3 regions of the Rhodovibrio salinarum DSM 9154 genome follow, and region 2 is predicted to be linked to each of the others. Evidence: predicted binding sites of a transcription regulator. Region 2 holds the regulator's gene; each other region holds the start of a gene.
What was found. Region 2 encodes LexA, which represses DNA repair genes until DNA is damaged. Its sites were predicted from a motif close to ATGTTCTANTTTGGTTC; they were not measured.
Positions count from the first base shown of each region.

Region 1: the regulator LexA is predicted to act here: its motif matches at 1,300-1,316, upstream of RHOSA_RS0102855 (adenosylcobalamin-dependent ribonucleoside-diphosphate reductase).
Region 3: the regulator LexA is predicted to act here: its motif matches at 1,170-1,186, upstream of RHOSA_RS0117505 (S24 family peptidase).

Region 1 is NZ_KI911559.1:612,428-614,690, forward strand. Features, by position in the region: gene RHOSA_RS0102855 (adenosylcobalamin-dependent ribonucleoside-diphosphate reductase) at 1-1,186, opposite strand, end outside; gene RHOSA_RS0102860 (lysophospholipid acyltransferase family protein) at 1,442-2,179, opposite strand; gene RHOSA_RS0102865 (YdcF family protein) at 2,232-2,263, opposite strand, start outside.
Region 2 is NZ_KI911559.1:2,751,729-2,753,991, forward strand. Features, by position in the region: gene RHOSA_RS0112755 (molybdopterin molybdotransferase MoeA) at 1-277, shown strand, start outside; gene lexA (transcriptional repressor LexA) at 526-1,281, shown strand; gene RHOSA_RS22325 (ComEC/Rec2 family competence protein) at 1,355-2,263, opposite strand, start outside.
Region 3 is NZ_KI911559.1:3,760,253-3,762,515, reverse strand. Features, by position in the region: gene RHOSA_RS0117510 (lysine--tRNA ligase) at 1-419, shown strand, start outside; gene RHOSA_RS0117505 (S24 family peptidase) at 455-1,087, opposite strand; gene RHOSA_RS0117500 (hypothetical protein) at 1,230-1,595, shown strand; gene RHOSA_RS23315 (hypothetical protein) at 1,592-2,050, shown strand.

The sequences.
Region 1 (2,263 bases), 2.1 Mb from region 2:
ACAGTGGAAAGGCGCCCTTCTCCTGTGCGAGCTCGGTGGAAGCAAGGTAGGCGTGGCGCTGCAGCGTCGCCATCCAGCTCTCGGTCGCACTGACGGCGTCCTGCGCGCCGTAGGTCAGGCCGACCATTGCCAGCGCATCCGCCAATCCGGTCACGCCCAGGCCGATGCGGCGCTTGTCCTGGGCCTCCCGGCGCTGCGTCTCCAGCGGAAAGCGGGAGATGTCGATCGCGTTGTCCAGCATCCGCACGGCCGTGTGCGTCAGGTCTGCCAGCGCGTCCGTGTCCAGCCGCGCCTGCGCGGTGAACGGTCGTTCCACCAGCCGGGCCAGGTTGATCGACCCCAGCAGGCACGCGCCGTAGGGCGGCAACGGTTGTTCGCCGCAGGGATTGGTAGAAGATATCGTTTCCGCATACCACATATTGTTTTTTTGGTTGATGCGGTCGATGAAGATCACGCCCGGTTCGGCGGCTTGGTAGGTCGCGCGCATGATCCGGTCCCACAGCCGGCGTGCCTTGAGCGTGCGGTAGGTCTCGCCCTGGAAGACCAGCGGCCAGTCGGCGTCCTCCCGGACCGCCTGCATGAAGGCGTCGGTCGCCAGCACCGAGACGTTGAACATGCGCAGGCGCCCGGGCTCCTGCTTGGCGTCGACGAACTCCTCGATGTCCGGGTGGTCGCAGCGCAGGCAGCCCATCATCGCGCCGCGCCGGGAGCCCGCGGACATGATCGTCCGGCACATGGCGTCCCAAACGTCCATGAACGAGACGGGGCCGCTGGCGTCGGAGCCGACGCCGCGCACCGGGGCCCCGCGCGGACGGATGGTGGAAAAGTCGTAGCCGATGCCGCCGCCCTGCTGCATCGTCAGCGCCGCTTCGCGCAGGTGGGAAAAGATGCCGTCCATCGTGTCCGGCACCGTCCCCATGACGAAGCAGTTGAACAGCGTGACGTCCCGCGCCGACCCGGCACCGGCGACGATCCGGCCGGCGGGCATGACCCGGAAGTCCTGCAGCGCGGCGTAGAAAGCGCGTGCCCAGTCGTCCTGCACGTCCGCCTGTTCGGCCTCGGCGAGCGCCTTGGCGACGCGCATCCAGCTATCTTCCACCGATTCATCCACAGGCGTGCCGTCAGCCTGCTTCAGGCGGTACTTCATGTCCCAGATACGCTGGGAAATCGGCGCCAGGTCGACCATCCAGCTCGCCTCCACGCCTGCGTGGGATCGGTGGCATTGCCGTCAAACACGCAGTTTCGTGCGGGTCTCGAAACTTTGAGCAGAGTTACCCGACGGCCAGGACGAGTCAAGTTGTGTTCTATAAACGTTCACGCAATGGCGTACTTCAAGAGCACGCTTCAAGGCGCTGAGTCGAACAAACTTTTCCCTGATTCCACAAAGTTATCCACAGGGCGCCATCGCCCGCGTGGATAAGGGGGCAAACCGTGTCGGCTGTCAGTGCACCCGGGGCGTGCGGTCGTCCTCCGCGCGCAAACGCTCGCTCGCCGCTTCCAGATCGTCGCCCAGGCGCTGCATGAACGCCTTGCGGTCCATTCCAGGTGGGATCGGCGGCTGGAATTCCAGGCGGATCGTACCGGGCACCTTACGGAAGGCCCGGCGTCCCCAATGCCGGCCGCTGGTCAGCGCCACCGGGACGACTGGCAGCTTGAGCTCGCGGTACAGGGCGGCCACGCCGGGGTGGTAGGGCTTGCTGTCGCCGGGCGCCACACGCGTGCCTTCGGGGAAGATGATCAGCCGGCGCCCGGTCGCCGTGATCTGCTTGCTTTCGGCGACCATCTTGCGCAGCGTTTTGGCACCGCCGGCACGATCGATCGCCACGATCCCGTAACGCTGCAGGTACCAGCCGAAGAAGGGCAGGAACAGCAACTCCCGTTTCAGGACGAAACTGGGGTCGTCCAGGATCAGGTTGAAGATCAGGGTGTCCCATGCCGATTGGTGCTTGGAGGCGATCAGGCATGGGCCATCCGGCAAGTTTTCCCGCCCGCGGATCTGGTAATCGATGCCGGCGACCCAGCGCAGCAGCAGCATCACCCCGCGGATCCAGAAGCGCCCGGCCACGATGATCCACCGCCGTGGGACGCCTGGGATCAGCAACACCAGCCCGGGCACATGGATGCTCACCGTCCAGACCCAGAAGGCGACGTTGAACGCGAGCGAGCGCAGCAGGATCATATAGCGGGGTCCGGGCAATCGGGGCGGGGATCGACGTTCAGCCAGGCCCCACCTAGCCGTTGACGCCTGCGGCCTGCAAGGGTC
Region 2 (2,263 bases):
CGACCGCATGCTGGGCCGCGACGCCCCGGCGGAACCCCGCCTGCCTGCGTTGGCCGGGCGCGATCTGGACGAGAACGGCGGGCGTCAGGACTACATGCGCTGCACCCTGTCCCAGGACGCAGACGGCAACCGGATCGCCACCCCCTTCGACAAGCAGGACAGTTCGATGCTGAGCCGGCTCACCCAAGCGGACGCGCTGCTCGTGCGCGCGCCCCACGCGCCGGCCCAGGCGGCCGGCAGCCCGGTTGAGGTCGTGCCATTCGGGGCGGGAATTTAGTGCGCGCTAGCACACGGCCCTTTCGGGGTCACGGTTCTGCGTATTTGCCGTGACAAGCCTCTCCGCCCACGCGAAGGGCGGTTGACGCTTCGACGGAACCAAAGTAGAACACGGCATTGAGTTGATGCTTTGTTCCGCGCCGACAATCGCACCCGTACGCCCTGAAAGTCGGGTTCGGGCCCCGGTTTAACGGTATTCCGCGCTGGGACAGGCAGCCTCGGGGGCAAAACGGCAAAGCGGATGCCAACATGCTGACGCGCAAGCAACACGAACTGCTGCTCTATATCCACAAGCATCTCGGCGAACACGGCGTTTCGCCTTCGTTCGACGAGATGAAGGAAGCGCTCAATCTAAAGTCCAAATCTGGCATCCACCGTCTGATCAGCGGACTAGAGGAGCGTGGGTTTATCCGCCGGTTGCCGCATCGCGCCCGGGCACTGGAAGTGCTGCGCCTGCCAGGTGAGCCCTCCACTCAGACAGGCAGCGCGGAAGACGGTGCGCAAGACGCCGCCGGACACCCGCTGTCAGGAGCACACGGCCGCCCGGTCGGCGACAACGTCGTGCAAGCGAACTTCCGCGCCCCCACCGTCCCCGAACTGGGCGCGACAACGGCTTCGCAGAATCTGCACCTGCCGCTCTACGGTCGGATCGCCGCCGGCACGCCGATCGAGGCGCTGCGCGACGAAAGCGCGTTCGTCGAAATTCCGGGGGCGATGGTAGGCGACGGCGAGCACTACTGCCTCGAAGTCGACGGCGACTCGATGATCGAAGCCGGCATCCACGACGGGGACACGGTCGTGATCCGCCGTGGCGAGCATGCAGAGCCTGGCGCGATCGTGGTCGCCCTGGTCGATGGCGAGGAAGCCACCTTGAAGCGCATCCGCCGACGCGGCCACTCGATTGCCCTGGAACCCGCCAACCCGGCCTACGAAACCCGGATCTATCCCCCCGAACGGGTCAAGGTGCAGGGCCGCTTGGTCGCCCTACTGCGTCGCTATCACTGAGGCGTCGCGCGCATAAACCCTCCACGGCCCGACATGAGCTTTGGGCTGGTGCTGATCTGGCCGTCGCGCGGTCTTACTCCCGGCCGCGTCGGCGAACCCAGGGGCGGGTGCCGCGATGCGCGCGGACTGTGTCGACGCGCGGGCCATCGCGCGCGAGGTAGATGGCGTGCGTCCCCGCACGCCAAAGGTCGAAGCGATCGACCAGGATGCTCGGTCGGGCGCATTTGATCCGCGCCACCGGCACCACCGCAACCAGCACGTCCGCCATACGGCAGTCCTCCGCCAGGGCGCGGCCGTCGCGTACCAGCGCGGCCGTCAGGCTATTCTTGCGGAACAGACAGGCCAGCGGGTCGCAGGTCAGATCCGCACTCTCCGCTTGCCCCCAAGGCGGCCAGGTCTGCACGCGTTGCGTGCCCAACCGCCGCATCCAGACATCGCGGCTGAACCGCTCGCGGCGCTGCGTACTGACCCACAACTCGCCGCTGGCGGCCCGCACGCCGATCAACCTGGCATCGCCCGTGACCAGTACATCCGGCCGCGGTCCCCAGGGCACGCTCAAACAGCCGACAGCGACCGCAGCCAGTCCCCAAAGCCGCCAGCGCCGTTGCCACAAGCACAACCAGACGCCCCCGGCAATGATCAGGGCGAGTCCCGCGCGGCTCGGCGACGGCAGCACCGCGACCGCCCCCGGCCAGTCCGCCACGGTTTCGGCGACGGCAAGCATGCCGGCGATCCCCCACCCCATGACCGTCAGCCCGAAGCCATCGAGGCCGAGCGGCATCAGCGCGAATGCGACGAGTGCGGCCGGCATGATCCAAAAGGCGGTGAGCGGCACGGCAACCAGATTCGCCGCCAAGCCATAGAGAGCCAGCCGGTTGAAGTGGAACACCGCAAACGGCCCCGTCGCCAAGATCGCGATCACGCTGGTGAGCGCCACGCTGCCGGCGTACAGCACAAGCCGCATGGGGATGCTGCGCTGGCT
Region 3 (2,263 bases), 1.0 Mb from region 2:
ACCGCACCGTCCTCTGGGGCTTCATCACCCGCTACGTGCCCGATGCGGGACCGCAGGCGACCCCGATCCTGGACAAGCTGGTCGATCACGCGATCCGCTACTACCAGGACTTCGTGAAGCCCCATAAGCGCTACCGCGCGCCCACCGACGCCGAGCGCGCGGCGCTAGAGGACCTGCGCCAGCGCCTGGACGCGCTGCCGGCGGACGCCGAGGCCGAGGCGATCCAGACGGAGGTCTACGAGTCCGGCAAGGCGCACGGCTTCGAGAAGCTGCGCGACTGGTTCAAGGCGCTCTACGAGATCCTGCTCGGCCAGCAGCAGGGCCCACGCATGGGCTCCTTCATCGCGCTCTACGGGCTGGGTGAGTTCAAGACCCTGCTCGACCGCGCGCTGGCGGGCGAGGACCTGAGCCAGGGGTAGGGCGGGGCGGCGCAGCGTGCGCCTCATAACCTAATTTACTGGCTCGCCCAGACGATCCGGGCCATGAACGCCACTTCTTCCAGTGGCACTGTGCGGTCTTCGTGGCTGGCGTTGAGGGAGGCGAGTTCGATCCGGCTGGCGGTCTGGCGGACCAGTTGTTTGGCCATCACCTCGCCCTCGGTCGTCTTGACCACCACGCGGTCGCCGCGGCGCACGGTGGCCTGCGGCGAGACCACGATCAGGTCGCCGTCGCGATAGACCGGTTCCATCGAGTCCCCGCTGACCTCGAGCGCGTAGGCGTGCGGATCGCCGACGTGCGGGAACAAGACCTCGTCCCAGCCGGTGCCGACGGGAAAGCCGGCGTCGTCGAAGAAGCCCTGCTGTCCCGCCTGGGCGTGGCCGATCACCGGAATCCGCTGGGCCAGCGCTTGGGCCCCCGCGTCGCCCAGCAGGGCCACGAACTCCGCCAGCGAGGTGTTGGTGGCGCGTAAAACCTTGGCGACCGATTCCGTGCTGGGCCAGCGCGGCTTGCCCTGCGCGGTCATCCGTTTGGACTTGTTGAAGGTGGTCGCATCCAGCCCGGCCCGGCGGGCCAGTCCGCTGGCCGACAGGCCGTGCGCCTCGGCCAGGCGGTCGATCGCGCGCCAGATGTCCCCGTGTCGCAACATGGGAACATTGTCTTATACGGGGTTGCGACGCGCATTAGGAAAATAAGCATAATTACCATTTGAAACGGATTCGCGGACGGGTATGTTCTGCATATGTTCTTAGCGCGATGCGCGCAAGAATGCAACCTAAGGGAGAGTGCAGATGAGCCGAGATCGTTTCGTTCCGCGTCCTGCGACCGAGCAGTTGGGTGAGCCGTTCGCCGACGCGGAGACGGCTTGGTTCTGGTACGTGCAGTGCCGGTTGGCGCAACTCGACGGGGCCCGGGTCGGCGCGCGGGCGGGGCTGGTGGCCCGTCCCTGCGAACCATTGGACGTACTTGCCGTGGTCGACCGGCTGTACCGCCGCCGCCGGCTGTTGCCAGAGCATTTGCACGTGCTGGCGGACTATGGCCGGCGTTTGCTGCCGCCCGACCCGGACAGCCGGCGCGAGCGGCGCGCCGCCCACTTGTGGGGTGAAGCGTTGGGCGAGTTGACACCGGCCTTGCGCGCCAAGGGGATCGTGGCGTGAGCGCGCCGCTGGCAGGCCCGCAGCCGGTGCCGGTCGCGGAATCGCCGCAGTCTGGAATGCCGGCGGTTGCCGTGGTCGCTTTCTCCGGGGGCGCCGAGCTGTGGTGGCTGCGTCTGCTCAAGCCTGGGTTCCGGCACTGCCTGGTGGCCCTGGCGCAGCCGTCGGGCGGCTGGTTGCTGGTCGATCCGATGGCGCACGTCACCCGCTTCGCCGTCGTGTCCGGACCGATCGATCCGGTCGCCTGGTTCCTGGCGCACGGCCTGCTGCCGGTCCCGGTGCGCCCGGTGGCGCCGGCCCGCCGGGCCGCCCCCTGGGCGCCGTTCACCTGCGTCGAGGCGGTGAAGCGTGCGCTTGGCATCCGCGCCCGGTGCGTGGTCACGCCCTGGCAGCTTTTCCGGCACCTGACACGAGTAGAGAAAAAAGTCCTTGACATGGCTCCCGTTATAGGATTATAAACATAACTGCACACGCCAGAAGTGCGTCCCAACCGAAGCGCCGTCCGCGATGCCCCGCGGGCGGCGCTTTTTTGTGCGCGTGATAGGGCCACCCGGATTGCCGGACGCGACAGCCGCGAGGAGCCGCATGGGTATCTTCTTCCCCAGTCCGCCATCGCCTCCACCCCCTGCACCGACGGCGCCGGTCTCGCGGCCGCCAGCCCCGGCGCCAGT